DNA from 2 places in the Embleya scabrispora genome. Region 2 is predicted to be linked to the other one. Evidence: riboswitches for the same ligand, from Rfam matches in the RefSeq annotation. Region 2 holds a riboswitch; the other holds the start of a gene.
What was found. A riboswitch is a leader RNA that binds a small molecule or an ion and turns the genes downstream of it on or off. The one in region 2 is predicted to bind glycine.
Positions count from the first base shown of each region.

Region 1 (9,472 bases), 4.5 Mb from region 2:
CTGGCCGAGGTCCTGGCCGCGCGTACCCGCCGGCCGGCCGCCGTGGGGGCTGCGGACAGCTGATCACACCCCGCCGTTCACACGTGTGGTCACATCTTGGGCGCAGTCGGGTGAGAACCGCGATAAGTCCTGCGCGAGGCGGTTTCAAGGCGGAGACTGTGATCTGCCGGGCAATGGGGCCCGGCGCGCTCCGCGCAGACAGAGAAGGTACGAGGATGTGCCAGCACCGACCGCATTGCCCCCCGGCGGACAGCCCCGATCGTGAGGCCGCCGCCGTTGTGGCCGCTCATTTCGAACAGGGATGGAGCCTGCTGTGCAACGGCGTCGTCCTGTTCGAGGACACGGGCGAACTGCTGCCGGACGGACGCACCATCGCCCCGCACCGACCCCGGGTGGGGTTGGTTTCGGCGGCCTGAACCGTTCGCACGGCCCTGACGAGCCGGAGGTCCCTCGGAACGACCTCCGGCTCTCGTCTGCCCGGAACCCGGTCCGGCGGCGAATCGCAGCGGCGGCCCGGGGTCCCGATACAGTCCGAGCGGCACCGGCTACGCGCGACGACTCGGAGTTTTGTCCCCATGGGCATTGGCGACACTGGCGACACCCCTCGGCCCGGCCGCCCGCGTGACCCGCGCACCGACGAGTCGATCCTGGCCGCGGCCCGCGAACTGGTCGCGGAGCAGGGGTACAACCGGGTCAGCATCGACGCGGTCGCCCGCCGTGCGGGGGTGACCAGGCCCACCGTGTACCGCCGCTGGCCCTCGAAGGCGCACCTGGTGCACGAGGCGGTGTACCCGGCCCGCGAGATGAGCTTCCGGCCGCTGCCGCACGAGGACTTCGCCACCGGCGTGTCGCGCTTCGCCGAGGCCGCGCTCGACTCCTTCCGGCGCCCGGAGACCGCGGCGGCGGTGCCCGGGCTGCTCGCCGAGTACCGCGACCAGCCCGAGCTGAAGGATCTGCTCGTGGCCCGGATGGATCCGGTCCGGGCGATCTTCCGGGCCTTCGTCGCGGACGCGATCGCGCGTGGCCAGGCCCGGCCGGACCTGGACGCGGATCTGTTGTTCGAATCGCTCAGCGGCGCGCTGATGTTCGGCGTCCTGGGCAGCGACCTGGCCACGAAGCCCGGCTTCGCCGCGTCGGTGGCGCGCCTGCTGACACACGGCGCGGCCCGCCCCTGAGCGGTGCTCGGGGACGGGCCGCGCGGGCCTGCGGCTCAGTTGGCGCCGTACGCCTCGACCGGCGGGCACGAGCAGACCAGGTTGCGGTCGCCCTGGGCGCCGTCGATCCGGCGCACCGGCGGCCAGTACTTCTCGGCCGGCACCACCCCGGCGGGGAAGACCGCCTCCTCGCGCGTGTAGGCGTGCGCCCACTCGCCGGCCAGCAATGCGGCGGTGTGCGGAGCGTTCGCCAGCGGGTTGTCGTCGGCCGGCAGCTCGCCCGAGGCGACCCGGTCGATCTCGCCCTTGATCGCGATCATCGCGTCGCAGAACCGGTCGATCTCGTGCAGGTTCTCGCTCTCGGTCGGCTCGATCATCAGTGTGCCGGGCACCGGGAAGGACATCGTCGGCGCGTGGAACCCGTAGTCGATCAGCCGCTTGGCCACGTCGTCCACGCTGACGCCGGTGGCCTTGGTGATCCCGCGCAGGTCGATGATGCACTCGTGGGCGACCAGGTCGTTCGGGCCGGTGTAGAGCACCGGGAAGTGCGGCGTGAGCCGCTTGGCGATGTAGTTGGCGCCGAGCACGGCCACCTGGGTGGCCTCCTTGAGCCCCTCCGGGCCCATCAGGCGCAGGTAGGTCCACGGGATCGGCAGGATCGCCGCGGAGCCCCACGGGGCCGCCGAGATCGGTCCCACGCCCGTCTCCGGGCCCGCGGTGGGCTGGAGCGGGTGGTTGGGCAGGTACGGCGCCAGGTGCGCGCGCACCGCGACCGGGCCGACGCCCGGGCCGCCGCCGCCGTGCGGGATGCAGAAGGTCTTGTGCAGGTTCAGGTGCGACACGTCGGCGCCGATGGCGCCGCCGGGCTGGGCCAGTCCGACCAGCGCGTTCAGGTTCGCGCCGTCCACGTACACCTGGCCGCCGGCCTCGTGGATCGCCGCGCACACCTGCTCGATGCCCTCCTCGAACACGCCGTGCGTGGACGGGTAGGTCACCATCAGCACCGCGAGGGTGTCCCGGTACTGCTCGATCTTCGCGTGCAGGTCGGCCAGGTCCACGTCGCCGTTCGCACCGGTCTTGACCACCACCACGCGCATCCCCGCCATCACCGCGCTGGCCGCGTTGGTGCCGTGCGCGGAGGAGGGGATCAGGCACACGTCGCGCGCGGTGTCGCCGTTGGCGTGGTGGTACGCGCGGACCGCGAGCAGCCCGGCGAGTTCGCCCTGGGAGCCGGCGTTGGGCTGGAGCGAGACCTTGGCGTAGCCGGTGATCCGGGCCAGCGAGTCGGCCAGCCCGTCGATCAACTCCAGGTAGCCCGCCGCCTGGTCGACCGGCGCGAAGGGGTGCATGTTCGCGAACTCCGGCCAGGTGATCGGCTCCATCTCGACCGTGGCGTTGAGCTTCATCGTGCACGAGCCGAGCGGGATCATGCCCCGGTCGAGCGCGTAGTCCTTGTCCGCGAGCCGACGCAGGTAGCGCAGCATGTCGGTCTCGGAGCGGTGCGTGTGGAAGACCGGGTGGGTCAGGAACTCGGTGTCGCGCAGCAGCCCCGAGGGCAGCGTGTCGGCGGTCTCCGCGTCGAGCGCGGCCACGTCGCCGCTCACCCCGAACGCGCCCCAGACCGCCTCGACGTGCGCCCGCAGCGTGGTCTCGTCACACGTGATCGCCACGTGGTCCGCGTCCACCGGCCGCAGGTTGACGCCGGCCGCGCGGGCCGCCGCGAGCACCTGCTCGGCCCGGCCCGGCACCCGGGCGGTGACCGTGTCGAAGAAGTCGCCGTGCACCACCTCGACGCCGCCGGCCCGCAGCCCGCCCGCCAGCACGGCCGCGTAGCGGTGCGTGCGGCGCGCGATCGAGGCGAGCCCGTCCGGCCCGTGGTAGACGGCGTACATCCCGGCCATCACCGCGAGCAGCACCTGTGCGGTGCAGATGTTGCTGGTCGCCTTCTCCCGGCGGATGTGCTGCTCGCGCGTCTGCAGCGCGAGCCGGTACGCGGGCGCGCCGTCGGCGTCCACCGACACCCCCACCAGACGGCCCGGCATGCTGCGGGTGAGCTTCTCGCGGACCGCCAGGTAGCCCGCGTGCGGGCCGCCGAAGGCCATCGGCACCCCGAACCGCTGGGTGGTGCCGACCGCGATGTCGGCGCCCATCGCGCCGGGCGCGCGCAGCACGGTGAGCGCGAGCAGGTCGGCGGCGACCGCCACCAGGGCGCCCTGCGCGTGCGCGGCCTCGATCACCGGGGTCAGGTCGCGGACCAGACCGTCGGTGCCCGGGTATTGGAGCAGTACCCCGAAGCAGCCGCCTTCGGGCAGTCCGTCGGCGGTGTCGGCGACCACGACCTCGATGCCCAGCGCCCGCGCGCGCGTGCGCACCACGGCGACGGTCTGCGGCAGCGTGGCCGTGTCCACGACGAACACGTCGCTCTTGGCCCGCCCGGCCCGGCGGGCCAGCGTCATCGCCTCGGCGGCGGCGGTGGACTCGTCCAGCAGCGAGGCGCCGGCCACGTCCAGGCCGGTCAGGTCGGTGACCACGGTCTGGAAGTTGAGCAGCGCCTCCAGCCGGCCCTGGGAGATCTCCGGCTGGTAGGGCGTGTAGGCGGTGTACCAGGCCGGGTTCTCCAGCACGTTGCGGGTGATCACCGGCGGGGTGAAGGTGCCGTGGTAGCCGAGCCCGATCATCGAGGTCAGCACGGTGTTGCGGGAGGCCAGCTCGCGCAGTTCGGCCAGCACCTCGGCCTCGGTGCGCGCGGCCGGCAACTCGAAGCCCGCGAGCGCGCGGATCGCGGCCGGCACCGCCGCGTCGGTCAGCTCGTCCAGGGACCCGTAGCCGATGGCGGCGAGCATCTTCGCCTGTTCGTCGGTGTCCGGACCGATGTGCCGGCCGGTGAACGGCGACGCGGCCTCCAGGCCGGTCAACGAGCCGGGGCCGGAGGGGAGTACGGCGTGAGCACGCGTCGGGGCAGGGGTGCGCGGTGTCATCGCGAAAGGCCTCCTGGATCGCTCCTGGACGGACACGCGGGTCGCGCGCCCACCGGCCTCCCCCTCTGTCATCGGTACCTGAGAGCTTCACCCCGCCCGGAACACCGGCGGGGCCGGTCCCACGAACGCGATTTGCACCGTCGGCGAGGATCCGACCCGACTCGGCGAGCCACGTGCGGATCCTGCTTTCCAGAGTGCCCACGACCACGCGGTACGGGTGCCTGAGAGATTCCGGGGAGGAGTTGCTCCTTCGGCGCCTCGTGCGGACGACACGAGGACTCTCCCGCGCGAACGTAATGGGCGGCTTCAACGGTATCAGCGTGGCATCGGGTACGGACGGGACGCCAGGCCGGAGGTGCGGGGGTTGTCAGGTCGGCGGGTCCGGCGGACCGAGGTCGCCGGGACCGGCCGGCCGGTCGCCCCGGTCGCCGCCCGTGCCCGGCAGGGGCAGCGGCTCCCCCGGTCGCAGCGCCGGGTCGGCGAGGGCGAAGGTGCGCACCCGGCCGGGTTTTCCGCCCGGGACCTCGAAGCGCACCGTGACGCGCCCGACGCCGCTGCCCTGGACCCAGCCGGGGCCGAAGTCCTCGTGGACCACGTCCTGCCCGGGGGACCAGGAGACCCGCCCGGGGCCGGCCTCGGCGGGCTCCTCCCCCGTCGGCTCCGCGTCGTCGTCCTCCGCCGGCTCCTGTGCCGGCGCGTCGGCGGCGCCGAACAGGTCCTGCTGGGCGAAGTCGGCCAGGCCGCTGACGCCCACCCCGAGCAGCCGCACCCCGCCGGTGACGTCCACCTGGGCGGCCAACCGGCGGATCGTCTCGCGCACCACGCCCGGGTCGTCGGTGGGGCCGCGCAGCGTCTCCGAGCGGGTGAGCGTGCTGAAGTCGTAGCGGCGCAGCTTCAACACGATGGTGCGACCGGAGCGGCCGGCCGCGCGCAGCCGCTCCACGCAGCGGATCGAGAGGCGGTCCAGTTCCCGGGTGATCCGCTCGCGGTCGACCAGGTCGGTGGCGAAGGTGTCCTCGACCGACACCGACTTGGCGTCGCGGTCGGCCACCACCGGGCGCGCGTCCAGGCCCGCGGCCAGTACGTACAGGCCGTGTCCGTGCGCCTGGCCCAGCAGGCGGACCAGTTCGCTCTCGTCCACCGCGGCCAGTTCGGCGACGGTGTCCAGGCCGGCCCGGCGCAGCACGTCACCGGTGGCCGGTCCGACCCCGGGCAGCGCGCGCACCGGAAGCGGATCGAGCATCGCCCGCTCGGTGCCGGGCACCACCACGCACAACCCGTCGGGCTTGTCCGCCTCGGAGGCGATCTTGGCCAGCAGCTTCGAGGTGGCCGCGCCGACCGAGCAGGTCAGGCCGGTGGCGGCGTGTATGTCGGCGCGCAGGCGCACGGCGATCTCGGTGACCCGGGCGGTGTCCAGGGCGCCGCCGTGCGGGCCCGCGTCCAGGTCGATGAACGCCTCGTCCAGGCTGAGCGGTTCGACCAGTGGGGACAACCGGTGCAGCAGCTCCATCACGGTGTCGCTGACCTGCCGGTAGAGGCCGAAGCGGGGGCTGAGGAAGGCGGCGTTGGGGCAGCGCCGACGGGCCTCGCCGATGGACATCGCGGAGCGGACGCCGAAGACCCTGGCCTCGTAGGAGGCGGTGGCCACCACACCTCGGGCCCCGATGCCGCCCACGATCACCGCCTTGCCGGCCAGGCTGGGCTTGGCGACCTGCTCGACCGACGCGTAGAACGCGTCCATGTCGAGGTGGAGGATGCCCGGCGCCTGTCTCACACCGCGCAATTCTGACGCATCGGTCCGACATGCCCGGTGAACGCTCGTTCGGGCGCGCCGTCTCGGGCGGCCGGGCGGCCGGCGGTCAGTCCGCCAGGGCGCGCCGGATCGCGTCGCTGGGGCGGGCGGTCACGCGGGGGTCCGGCTTGAACACGATCGTTCCGGTCGCCTTGATCGCGGCGAGCACCTCGCGACCGGTTCCGTACACGGTGGGCCCGATGTGGCCCCATGTCAGGGATCGGTCCGGAACACCGTAGGCATCGATGCCGGCGGCCTTGCACAACGCCAGCGCACGGCGCAGATGGAAGCTCTGCGTGACCACGATCATCCGCTCGACGCCGAAGATCCGCTTCGCCCGGGCGCAGGACTCCCAGGTGGAGAATCCCGAGTCGTCGCTCACGACACGTTTGTCCGGGACGCCGCGCTCGACGAGGTAGCGACGCATCACCTTGGTCTCGTCGTGGCGGTTGCCGCCGCCGTCGCCGCTGACCAGGATCACCCGGGTCTTGCCGGAGCGGTACAGCCGCAGCGCCACGTCGAGTCGGCGGGCCAGCAGTTCCGACGGCCGATCCCCCCGCACACCCGCGCCGAGCACCATCGTGACGTCGCGCGCGGGCACCCGCTGCACCGAGCGCACCCGGTCCCCGGCGTACAGATGCAGCCCCGTCACCGGGGCCAGTCCGGCCACCGTGAGCAGGACCACGGCCTGATAGCCGCGCCGCTGGGCACGGCGTGAGCGGGGCAGGGTGGGGCGACGAATGGGCACATCCATGTGGACGTCCGGCCCCGCGCACCGGTTCCCGTCGGCGGTGTCGCCGCTCAGACCGCGCGATCTCGACGTCTGCGGGCCAACTCGTCGCCCGGATGGACCTGTGGCGTCGGCTCCCCGGTGCCGGTGTGCTCGCCCTGGAGTTGCGCGAGCGAGCCCTCGACCTCGCGCCACACCGCCCCCACCGCGATGCCGAAGACGCCCTGGCCGCCCTGGACCAGGTCGATGACCTCGTCGTAGGACGTGCACTCGTACACGCTCGCCCCATCGCTCATCAGGGTCATCCCGGCCAGGTCGCCGATGCCGCGTCCGCGCAGGTGGGCGACCGCGATCCGGATGTTCTGCAGCGAGACGCCGGTGTCCAGGAGCCGTTTGACGATCTTCAGCACCAGGATGTCGCGGAAGCCGTACAGCCGCTGCGTGCCCGGACCGTGGGCCGAGCGGACCGTGGGCTCGACCAGGCCGGTGCGGGCCCAGTAGTCGAGTTGCCGGTAGGTGATGCCGGCCGCCGCGCAGGCGGTCGGGCCGCGGTAGCCCACGTCCTCCGACGGAGTGCCGGGTGGGACGACGTCCGGCCGCCGGAGGCCCGCACCGGGGTCGGTCGCCGGCAGAGGACGTGCCGTGCGGGCGCGCTCCGCCGCCGTGATGTCGCCGGTGCTGCTCACGCCGACCTCCCTTTCGTCCCCGCGCGCCCGGGTACGGCGCGAGGAGTCTCTTTCAGTCCCGGGCCGCAGGCGGCGAGGTGCAACGCGCAGGGGTCATCCCGGAACTGTCGATTTCGACGGTAGGCAGTCACCAACAGCGCGTCAACGACCGGGCCGTTCGGCACGCCGAGTGACGCTGCTCGCACGAGTGGTTTGAACCCCATGGACACGGGTAGGTCTGCCGACTTTGCCACTGATCGCCTCTGCTCGGAATCGATCGACCCTGATCGGGTCCGAGACGCGAAGAACCGCCGACCGGGACCCGGTCGCCGAGGAGGCGAGGGGTCGGTCGACGGTTCCGAGGATGCGCCGGGGCCGGGGCGGGCCGGCTACTGGCTCGTGGTGCCGAAGTCCTCGGGCGAGATGTCGTTCAGGAACTCCCTGAACTTCTCGATCTCGTCCTCCTGCTCGTTGGGGATCACGATGCCCGCCTCGTCCAGGACCGCGTCGCTGCCCACGATCGACGTCCCGGTGCGCAGCGCGAGCGCGATCGCGTCCGACGGGCGCGCGCTGACCTCCACGCCGCCGGAGAAGACCAGCTCGGCGTAGAACACGCCCTCGCGCAGGTCGATGATCCGGATCTGGGTCAATTCCTGCCCCAACGCCTCCAGCACGTCCTTGAACAGATCGTGCGTCAGAGGACGCGCGGGTACCACGCCCTGTTGGGCGAACGCGATGGCCGTCGCCTCTACCGGGCCGATCCAGATGGGGAGATAACGATCGCCCCCCGTCTCCCGTAGGAGCACGATCGGCTGGTTAGAGGGCATCTCCACCCGGACGCCCACAACCTCTAGCTCGTTCACATCGCCACACTAGCGCGCCCGACTGTCGGTGACCGATCCCCGGGGGCCGAATAGGTCGGGGATTCGTCGTTTTTTCTTCGCGGCGCCGCGAGGCGGCCGGCGAGGGGCCGGGACGGGCGGCGTTCGGCGCGCCGACCGTACGCCGGGGTAGGGCGCCGAGGCGGGCACGCCGCGTCGGGGCGCCGATCAGCGGCCCAGGCGGGGCGCGAGCGCGGTGGTGACCAGGACGGTGTGCAGGCGCGAGGTGAGCGCCAGCAGGTCGCGGACGGTCTCCTCGGCGCCCGCCTTCGCGCGGGCGCCCCTGCGGTGCAGGAGCGGCGCGACGATCTGCTCGACCAGGGCGGCCTCGCGGTCCGCCGCGGCCTTGGCCTGGCGCAGGTGGCGCGGCTCGACGCCGTAGCGGCCGAGCGCGGCCACCAGGCGGGCCACCACGAGCGCGTCCCCGTCGTAGACAACGCCCTCCTCGGCCGGGTCCGCACCGGCCCCGTCGGGGCGCGGCCGGTGCGGCTGGATCAGGCCGAACTCCTCGAGCCGGGCCAGATCCGCGTCCTGGATGCCGGCCGCGGCGATCAGCCCCGGCCGGTCGAGGAGCACCGTGCCCCCGTCCCGGCCGGCCGCTCCGGGATCGCCGTCCCCGTCCCCGGGGTGCGCGGATTCGGCCGGGGTCGGGCCGGCCGGTTCGAGCCCGCGATCCATCGCGTCGAGTTGGTCCTTGATCACCCGCAGGGGCAGGTAGCGGTCGCGCTGCACACGCAGCACGTAGCGCAGTCGTTCGATGTCGGCGGGGCCGAACTTGCGGTAGCCCGACGGGCTCCGCTGCGGCTCGATGAGCCCTTCCGCCTCGAGGAACCGGATCTTGGAGATGCTGATGTCCGGGAACTCGGGACGCAGCAGGGTCAACACCCCGCCGATGCTCGAGGAGACCGATCCGGCCGCCGCCGGACTCACCCCATCAGCCCCTGCCTGCTCGGGAAGAAGACCAGTCGATACTTGCCGATCTGGACCTCGTCGCCGGGCGTCAGCGGAACCTCGTCGATGCGCTCGCGGCCCACGTAGGTGCCGTTCAGGCTGCCCACGTCGGCGACCGCGAAGCCCCCGGCGGTGCGGCGGAACTCGGCGTGCTTGCGCGAGACCGTCACGTCGTCGAGGAAGATGTCGCTCTGCGGGTGCCGACCGGCCGTGGTGCGGTCCGAGTCGAGCAGGAAGCGGCTGCCGGAGTTGGGGCCCCGCCGCACCACGAGGAGCGCGGTCCCCGGCGGCAGCGCGTCCACCGCGGCCTGCGCCTCGGGG
Region 1 covers NZ_MWQN01000001.1:6,528,820-6,538,291, reverse strand. Annotated here, with positions in the region: gene B4N89_RS28745 (hypothetical protein) at 1-63, shown strand, start outside; gene B4N89_RS28740 (DUF5999 family protein) at 216-416, shown strand; gene B4N89_RS28735 (TetR/AcrR family transcriptional regulator) at 576-1,175, shown strand; gene gcvP (aminomethyl-transferring glycine dehydrogenase) at 1,211-4,132, opposite strand; glycine riboswitch at 4,332-4,428, opposite strand; gene B4N89_RS28725 (DNA polymerase IV) at 4,500-5,906, opposite strand; gene B4N89_RS28720 (SanA/YdcF family protein) at 5,992-6,678, opposite strand; gene B4N89_RS28715 (MerR family transcriptional regulator) at 6,726-7,340, opposite strand; gene B4N89_RS28710 (bifunctional nuclease family protein) at 7,709-8,182, opposite strand; gene B4N89_RS28705 (MerR family transcriptional regulator) at 8,369-9,130, opposite strand; gene B4N89_RS53095 (FHA domain-containing protein) at 9,127-9,472, opposite strand, start outside.
Region 1: linked by a shared signal. The riboswitch ahead of gcvP (aminomethyl-transferring glycine dehydrogenase) and the one ahead of gcvT (glycine cleavage system aminomethyltransferase GcvT) in region 2 are both predicted to bind glycine.

Region 2 (9,472 bases):
CGTGGAGGCCGAAGGCCTCGCCCTGGAGGCTGCTGCCGATGGCGATCGCGAACAGCAGCAGCGGGAAGGCCAGGAAGACGTCCATGGCGCGGCTGATCAGCCCGTCGATCCAGCCGCCGAAATAGCCCGCCACGGTGCCCAGGACGACGCCGAGCACCACGGAGAGCAAAGTGGCGAGGAAGGCGACCAGCATGGAGACGCGGGCGCCGTAGCAGATGCGCGAGAAGATGTCCCGGCCGTTGACCGGCTCCAGACCCAGCGGGTGATCCCAACTCGCGCCGCCGAAGCTGCCGGTGGGGATGTTGAGCACCGGGTCGAGCAGGTCGTCGTGGTACTCGGTGGGTCCGCCGCCGATCACGTCGGTGATCAGCGGCGCGAAGATCGCGATGAGCACCATGAGGATGATCACCACGCCACCGGCCATCGCGACCCTGTCGCGGCGGAATCGGGCCCACGCGATCTGACCGAGCGACCGACCCTCGATGCGTACGCCGGCTGCCTCGGCGATCGCCTCGGGGTGCGCCTCTCGGGCCACACCGGTGGTCTCGATCGGTGCCGTCATGGATCGACCCTCCCCGCTCACGGATGCGACGGCGGCTCGGGATCGCCGCGTCCCGTCGCCATACCCGGCATTGCGATCCCGATGATCTTCGGGATCTGTCGTCCGGGTGAGACTCCTCCGTGACGCGGGTCACGAACAGGGGTGGGGGAATACCTTTACTGAACCGTGATTACGCGGACCCCATTCTCTGGTTGATCCGCGTAGATCGGTCACGAAATCACAACAAGGCAGCGGTTGATGACGTGACGTCAGTTTTTTGGGGGCATCACTGCCTGTTGCCCCGGCTCGCCACGTTCCGCCGATCTTCGCTCACTGCGCGTGGTGTGGGCCGGCGCCGGCGATGTGAATCGTCATGCGGGGTGGGCGCCCTCGTCGGGCGGGGCGATCATCGGCCGTGGCGGGCGGCCTCGTCGAGCATGTCGAGGCCGATGAACGGCCGGGTGTGCTCGCGCATCCACGCGGCGATCGGGTCGAAGGGGTCGTCGAGCGCGACCGAGGACAGCGTCAGACCGGGCGGCGCGGCTGCCGCCGCGCGGGCCATCGCGTCGCGCATGCGCTGCATCGTGGCGGGCTGATTGTCCGTCAGGCGCAGCCCGATCACGAGGCGTTCGGGGCCGACGGTGGGGCGTACCCAGGCCCGGTGGGCGGCGCGCACCACCTGGGTCTGGAAGAGCTGACCGCCGAGCAGGGAGTAGAACGCCGGGTCCCACAGGGTGGGTTCCCCGACCTCCAGGGGCCCGGCCATCAGTCGGTCCAGGCCGCCGACGATGCGGCGCAGGTCGAGGTAGGGCACGCCGACGCCGCCGCCCTGGGCGTGCGGATTCAGCCACAGGCCCCAGCGGTCGGTGTACAGCGAGGACGCGATCTCGGGGACCGGACAGATCTCGAACGAGCGATCCCAGCCACTGAGACGCAGCTGTTCCTCGGACGTGAACGCCGGGGCGTAGCGCCATCCGGCCACGTCCATGTTCCCGTACTGCGCGTCCGGGCTGCCGGGTTGCCCCTGCCACAACAACATCCACACGGGCGCGCCGACGAGCGCTTGGAGCAACCGCTCGTAGGCGTCGTAGCGCCCGGGGGCCACCTGGCTCAACGCCTGCTCGACCTGGTTCACGACGTCCTCCCCGAACCCCATGTTCTTCGACACCGATGCCGGTCGCGGCCGGACGGGCTCAGCGCTGGTCGGCCCGCAGATAGAACGGCTCGGTCCGCTCCAGCATCCAGTCCCCCACAGGATCCTGCGCCACGTCCAAAAGCACCACGTTGACCGGCCACGGGCACGCGGCGCGGCCGAGCGCGCGCTCCAGGGCGCCGACCGCGGCCAGCCGGTCCTCCTCCTGCCAGCGGTCCAGTTCGACGCCGACGAACAGGACCGGGGGATCGGACTCGACCTCGCCCAGACCGCGCCGGGCGCTGAGCACCACGGGGACGTGGATGAACTCGGCGGCGGCCGCGATCAAGAAGTCCATCGGCTCCCGGTCGGGCTCGTACAGCCGCACCCGTGCGCCGCGCCGGCCGGCTCCGGGCAGCCGGGCCAGCTCCAGCACACCCGGCGGCGGGATCGGGATGCCCGCCTCGCCGCCCGGATTGACCACGATGCCGATGTGCGGCGGCAGCCCTCGGGCGAACTCGCGCATCGGCGCCACGGTGCCCGCCATCGGCCCCGCGAGCCGGCGGAACTCCTCCTCCGAGGAGAACACCGGCACATACGGCCGACCGTCGATCTCGGCGGTGGGCAGGGTCAGTTCGGTGTCGGCGGCGCTGCCCCCCTCGGGCAGCGGCACCCACACGTCCGCCTCGGCGAGGGCCTCGAACAGGGCCTCGGCCCGGGACGGGTCGCGCATCGCCGCGACGAGCGCGCTCTCCACGGGATTGGCCGGGAACGGCATGGTGGTGCTCCTCTTGGTGTCCGGCGCAGTTTACGACTTGTCCGCATCCCGCCGTCGGGACTGTCCGGGCAGGGGGTCTGCGAAAACGATCCGGCGCAGTTGCCGCGCGGCCTGGCGGTCGAGCAGTACACACGACGTGAAGCCGCCCGGGGCGGAGGCGAGGGCGGGTCCGGCGTCCAACCACGGGGCGAGCCGGGCGAGCAGCGCGCGCCATTCTTGGTGGTGTCGGGCGAACACCGCGGTGGACACCCCGCGCCCGCGCGCGCGTTGGCCGGAAAGCGCCTGATGGGCGGTGACGTCCAGGAGCAGTGCGTGTGCCGGGATGCCGCGCCGCCGGGCCGCGCGCACCAGTACCCGGCGCAGGATCGGATTGCGGCCGCTGTCGTGCACCACCACCGCACCGGGGCCGCGCAGCGCCCGGGCCACCTCGCCGTAGTGCGACAGCCGCACCAGCGGGCGGTAGGCCCGGTACGGCAGCCGGCCCGCCCGGACCGCCCAGCGGGTCCGGACGAGATCGGCGTCCAGGACGGCGACGGCGGGCCCGGGGGCGACCACCCGGGCCAGGAGTGTGCTCTTGCCCGCGCCCGGCAGGCCGGTCACCACGAGCACGCACGAGGCCGGATAGGACAGCACGTCCACCCGCCGGACCCCGTCCCGCTCCCCCGTCCGATTCCGCTCCTCCCGCAGGTCGTGCACGGACCGGGGGATCAACATGCCGCCCACCGCGGCGCCGGTATGCGCCCCCGCCGAATCCGTCTCCACGAATCCTCCCCTGATGTCCCGAACCCACGTGCCCTGCGCATGGTGTCGCACCGAGGGCGCGAGCGGGCGCCGGCGCTCCCCCGGGCCGGGCGGGCGGCTCCCCGGCCCCGGCGGGGGATTGACGACACGCGCTAGCATGCCGGGCACAACCTCATAACGGCCGTCGACCCCACGCGGAAGAGTCCTCGCCATCGAGCGGGGCGCCGAAGGAGCAACTCCTCCCCGGAATCTCTCAGGCACCGATACCGCATGGGTCAGGCACTTCTGGAAAGCAGGCGCACCGTCGGTGCGGCTCACCCACGGTGCAAATCCCGGTCCGACGCGGCAGCGGCGGACGGGATGAAGCTCTCAGGTTCCGATGACAGAAGGGGAGGGCACCCCACTTTTCGACCGACTTTGGCCGAAAAGGGCTGAACGCCATGGCAGGGAGCCCCCTTTGTCCTCGAATTCGTTCTCGTCCTCGTTCCGGTTCCGGTTTCTGTTCCGGGACGCGTTCTCGTTCCCGTCCTCGTTCCGGTACGGGCCGCAGCACCCGTCACCGTTCGTCGCGTCCCGGGCTCGCGCCCGGGTCCGCGCCGTCCGGCATGCCCCGGACCGGCCCGCGCCCGCCGGGGGCTCCCGCCGGCGTCCCTTCGAAGGAGTCTTCGCATGACCACCGACCGCCGGACCCCGCTCGACGCCGTGCACGACGCGCTCGGGGCCACGATGACCGACTTCGCCGGGTGGCGGATGCCGCTGCGGTACGGGAGCGAGCGGGACGAGCACACCGCCGTGCGCACCACGGCCGGCCTGTTCGACCTCACCCACATGGGCGAGATCGAGGTCACCGGCCCGGAGGCCGCCCGCGCGCTCGACCACGCCCTGGTCGGTTTCGTCTCGAAGATCGGGATCGACCGCGCCCGGTACACGATGATCTGCACCGAGGAGGGCGGCATCGTCGACGACCTGATCGTGTACCGGCTCGGCGAGGAGCACTTCGTGGTGGTGGCCAACGCGTCCAACGCCGACGTGGTGGCGGGCAGCCTGAAGTACCGCTCGACCGACTTCGACGCGACGGTGCGCGACGCGTCCGAGGAGTACACGCTGCTGGCCGTGCAGGGGCCCGCGTCGACCGCGATCGTCGGCTCGCTGACCGACGCCGACCTGCCCGCGCTCAAGTACTACGCGATCCTGCGCACCGAGGTCGCGGGTGTACCCGTGCTGCTCGCCCGCACCGGCTACACCGGCGAGGACGGCTTCGAGTTGTTCGCCGCGCCCGACGACGCGGTCGCGCTGTGGGACGCGCTGCTGGCCGCGGGCAAGCCGCACGGCCTGGTGCCGGCCGGGCTGTCCTGCCGGGACACGCTGCGCCTGGAGGCCGGCATGCCGCTGTACGGCCACGAGCTGACCCGGGACACCACGCCGTACGAGGCCAATCTGGGCCGGGTGGTCCGGCTGGACAAGCCCGAGGACTTCGTCGGCCGCGAGGCGCTGGCCGCGGCGGAGGCGGACGTGCGCCGCACGCTGGTCGGGCTGACCTCGCCGGGCAAGCGGGTCCCGCGCGCGGGCTACCCGGTGGTGGACGCGGACAGCGGCGAGCGGGTCGGCGAGGTCACCTCCGGCGCGCCGTCGCCGACGCTCGGCATGCCGATCGCGATGGCCTACGTGGCGTCGGAGCGGGCCGAACCGGGCACCCGGCTGGCGGTGGACATCCGCGGAAAGGCCGAGCCGGTCGACGTGGTGGCGTTGCCGTTCTACAAGCGCGGCTGAACCGAAGCCCTCCCTGTATCACCGGAAAACGTCCCAAATCATCCTGATGGACGGACTTACCTCATTCGAATGGAGAATGGACCCGTGCACGCACCCCAGCACCTGCGCTACAGCAAGGAACACGAGTGGCTCGACGAGGCGGCCTCCCCCGCCGTCGTCGGCATCACCGCGCACGCGGCCGAGGCGCTCGGCGACGTGGTGTTCGTCGAGCTCCCCGAGGTCGGCCGGGCGGTCGTCGCCGGCGAGCCGTGCGGCGAGCTGGAGTCCACGAAGTCGGTCAGCGACATGTACGCGCCGGTCTCCGGCGAGGTCGTCGAGATCAACGACGCCGTCGTCGAGGACCCGGCCCTGGTGAACTCCGACCCCTTCGGGGCGGGCTGGCTGTTCAAGGTGCGCATCGACGGCGAGGCCGAGGGCCTGCTGTCGGCCGACGAATACGCCGCGTTCTGCGGCGAATGATCGAGATCGACCCGATCGAGGAGCTGACAACCGTGACGATCCTGGACCGTCCCCTGGGCGAGGTGGACCCGCAGGTCGCCGCCGCCGTCGCCGACGAGCTGCACCGCCAGCAGAACACCCTGGAGATGATCGCCTCCGAGAACTTCGCCCCCGTGGCGGTCCTCGAGGCGCAGGGTTCCGTGCTCACCAACAAGTACGCCGAGGGCTACCCCGGCCGGCGCTACTACGGCGGCTGCGAACACGTCGACGTGGTCGAGCAGCTCGCCATCGACCGGGTCAAGGAGCTGTTCGGCGCCGAGGCCGCCAACGTGCAGCCGCACTCGGGCGCCTCTGCCAACGCCGCCGCGATGTTCGCGCTGCTCTCCCCCGGCGACACGATCCTCGGCCTGGACCTGGCCCACGGCGGCCACCTCACCCACGGCATGCGGATCAACTTCTCCGGCAAGCTCTACAACGTGGTCGCCTACCACGTCGACGAGAAGACCCACCGCGTCGACATGGAGGAGGTCGAGCGGCTCGCCAAGGAGCACCGGCCGAAGCTGATCATCGCCGGCTGGTCGGCCTACCCCCGGCAGCTCGACTTCCCCGAGTTCCGCCGGATCGCCGACGAGGTCGGCGCGTTCCTGATGGTCGACATGGCGCACTTCGCCGGTCTGGTCGCCGCAGGCCTGCACCCCAGCCCCGTGCCGTACGCCGACGTGGTCACCACCACGACGCACAAGACCCTGGGCGGCCCGCGCGGCGGCGTGATCCTGTCCAAGGCGGAATACGCCAAGAAGATCAACTCGGCGGTCTTCCCGGGCCAGCAGGGCGGCCCCCTGGAGCACGTGATCGCGGGCAAGGCGGTGGCGTTCAAGGTCGCCGCCTCCGACGACTTCAAGGACCGCCAGAAGCGGACCCTGGAGGGCTCGGCCATCCTCGCCGAGCGGCTGACCCGCAAGGACGTCACCGACGTGGGCATCACCGTGCTCACCGGCGGCACCGACGTACACCTGGTCCTGGTCGACCTGCGCGACTCGGAGCTGGACGGGCAGCAGGGCGAGGACCGCCTGCACTCGATCGGCATCACGGTCAACCGCAACGCGGTCCCGTTCGACCCGCGCCCGCCGATGGTCACCTCCGGCCTGCGGATCGGCACCCCGGCCCTGGCCACCCGCGGCTTCGGCACGGCGGATTTCGAGGAGGTCGCCGACATCATCGCCGAGGCGCTGCTCCCCGGCTTCGACGACACCCGCAGGGCCGCGCTCACCGCCCGGGTGACCACCCTGGCCGAAAAGCACCCGCTGTACCCGAACCTCTGATCCCGCGGATCGGGTTCGTCGACACGACGAAAACCGGGGCGCCGACTCGACACCTGTCGAGTCGGCGCCCCGTTTCGTCACGCTCCCGCCGAGGTCGCCGCGGTCAGCGGCCGGAGAACTCGGGCTTTTCCTTGGCCACGAAGGCGCGCATGCCGGTGGCGCGGTCCTCCGTGGCGAACAGGGCGGTGAACTGGAGGCGTTCGATCTCCAGGCCCGTGTCGAGGTCGGTTTCGAGGCCGCGGTCGATGGACTCCTTCGCGGCACGCAGGGCGTACGCCGGGCCGTCGGCGAATCGGGCCGCCCACTTCACGGCCTCGGGGTAGACGTCCTCGGCCGGGACGACCCGGTCGACCAGGCCGATGGACAGGGCCTCGTCGGCGGCGACGAAGCGGCCCGTGTAGATCAGGTCCTTGGCCTTGGACGGACCGATCAGGCGGGGCAGGCGCTGGGTACCGCCGGCGCCCGGGATGATGCCGAGCGTGATCTCGGGCTGGCCGAGCTTGGCGGTGTCGGCGCAGACCCGGACGTCGGCGCACAGGGCCAACTCGCAACCGCCTCCGAGGGCGAAGCCGGTGATCGCGGCGACCACCGGCTTGGGGATCTCGGCGACGGCGGTGAACGCGGATTGCAGCGCGGCGCCCCGGTCGGCCATGTCCGTGTAGGTCATGTCGGCCATCTCCTTGATGTCCGCGCCCGCCGCGAACACCTTCTCCCCGCCGTAGATCACCACGGCGCGCACGTCGGCCCGCTCGCCCGCCTCCCGCGCCACCGTCCGCAGCTCCTCCTGGAGTTGCCGGTTCAGCGCGTTCATCGGCGGCCGGCTCAGCCGGATCGTGCCGACGCCGTCGGCCACTTCCAGGTTCACGAATTCGCCCATGACGCTCTCCTCTGGTCAGCCCTGATGTGCCGATCCGACCATAGGCGTCGGTACCCCGGCGGGCGGTGAGCGGGGCCGCGGCATCCGCCGCGGCCCCGTCCCCGCGGCGATCTCAGTGCGTGGGCGTCGTCGTGCCCTGCGGGCTCGTGGGAGTGCCGGTGGCGGTCCACTTGTCCCAGGTCAGGTTCCAGTCGGCGAAGCCGTTGTCGGCGTCGACCGTGCGCTCGTCGGAGCCGGAGATCTCGACCATGTCACCGGGGATCACCCGGTCGTACAGCCACTTGGCGTTCTCCTTGGTCATCGACACGCACCCGTGGCTGGTGTTCTCGCTGCCGAAGACACTCGGGTCGGCCCAGTAGTTGCCGTGCACGAAGGTGCCCGACGTGGTGACCCGCATGGCGTAGGGGACGTCGTCGATGTCGTACTCGCTGCCCAGGCCGACCGTCTGGGAGTTCATCCGGGTCTTCTCGAACTTCTCGGTGATCGCCATCTTCCCGTTCCACGTGCTGTACTTCGGCGACTTGCCGGCCGTGATCGGGATGGTTTTGACGAGTTGGTCGTTCTCGTAGACCTTCATGGTGTGCGCCTTCACGTCCACCATCGCGATCCGCTTGGTGGCGGCGACCTTGAAGCTGTAGCTCTTGAACTGGTTGGCGATCGCGCCGTTGCCCACGTCGACGCCGCGCAGGTTCAGGTTGACCTTCACATTCGTACCGGGCGCCCAGTAGTCCCTGGGCCGGTAGTCCACCCGGGTGTTGTCGAACCAGTGCCAGGCGCCCTCCACCTTCGGCTCCACATCGACCGACAGCGCCTTCTCCACCGCGGCCCGGTTCTTGACCGGGTAGTCGAAGGTCAGCGACACCGGGAAGCCGACGCCGACGGTGGCCCCGTCCTCGGGACTGAAGCGCGCGGTGACCTTCTTGTCGCCGGAGAGCGTGTTGAACGTCGCCCGGGCCGTGGTCGGCGTGTTGTCGGCGTTGGTCGCGGTCGCGCTCACCGTGTACTTGCCGCCGAGGGTGAAGGCGACCTTGGGCTTCCAGGTCTTGCCGTCCGCGTCGAGCGTGCCGTCGACCGGCTCGTTCTGCGCGTTGACCACCTTGACCTCGCCGAGCTTCCCGCCGCCCACCACGATCGTGATCGGCGCCTGCGGGTCGATCGCGTTGGCGCCGTCGGCCGGGGTGAGCGTGATCGACGCCGGGTCGGCGCCCTTCTTCGGGTCACCCTTGGTCGTGGTGCCGTTCGGGCCGCCGGGCTTCTTGTCGCCGTCGCCGCCGTCGTCCGAGCTACAGCCCGACACGAGCAGGAGCGCGCCGAGCAGCAGTGCGGGCACCACGCGCCACCGGGCCCGTGACCGCGTCGAGGGCGACTTCGATCCTGCTGACATGTACGGGCAGTCCCTTCATCCGGAGCCGAGTCGCGACTCGGCCGAGGCCGAAAGCCACATCCCCCGTCTCATTCGACGAGCCGAACATCCGCCGCGGTTCCGCATTCCGGGTCACGCGCGGGCAAATGAGGTGATCGGGGCGATCGTGGCCATCCTCCCGGACGATCACCGGCGGCCCCGACCCGAAACGCACCGCGCCGCGATCCGTCATCCGGCCCGACGATCGGCCTCCACCAGGTCGCGGATCAGCGTCGGAGCGGCGAATCCGGGCCGATCCACGGCTTCGGCGGGAAACGGACGGACGATCAATTCGTACTCCCCGGGGAGAGAAGCGGTCGGAGGCTGTGGCAAGACCGTGACGATCCGCTGGACATCCGTACCCTCGACGGCCTCGAGAAACCATTCCCAGGTATCGGCGGGCGATCCCCGCCCGTCGGGGCCACGATCGAGGTGCAGCACGGTATGCGCGCCGGCGAGCACCGCACCCAG
Region 2 covers NZ_MWQN01000001.1:2,053,914-2,063,385, forward strand. Annotated here, with positions in the region: gene B4N89_RS08920 (ABC transporter permease) at 1-562, opposite strand, end outside; gene B4N89_RS08925 (enhanced serine sensitivity protein SseB C-terminal domain-containing protein) at 948-1,676, opposite strand; gene B4N89_RS08930 (enhanced serine sensitivity protein SseB) at 1,735-2,451, opposite strand; gene B4N89_RS08935 (AAA family ATPase) at 2,482-3,213, opposite strand; glycine riboswitch at 3,378-3,471, shown strand; glycine riboswitch at 3,472-3,588, shown strand; gene gcvT (glycine cleavage system aminomethyltransferase GcvT) at 3,862-4,962, shown strand; gene gcvH (glycine cleavage system protein GcvH) at 5,047-5,421, shown strand; gene glyA (serine hydroxymethyltransferase) at 5,418-6,722, shown strand; gene B4N89_RS08955 (enoyl-CoA hydratase/isomerase family protein) at 6,826-7,599, opposite strand; gene B4N89_RS08960 (L,D-transpeptidase) at 7,712-8,983, opposite strand; gene B4N89_RS08965 (NAD(P)H-binding protein) at 9,191-9,472, opposite strand, start outside.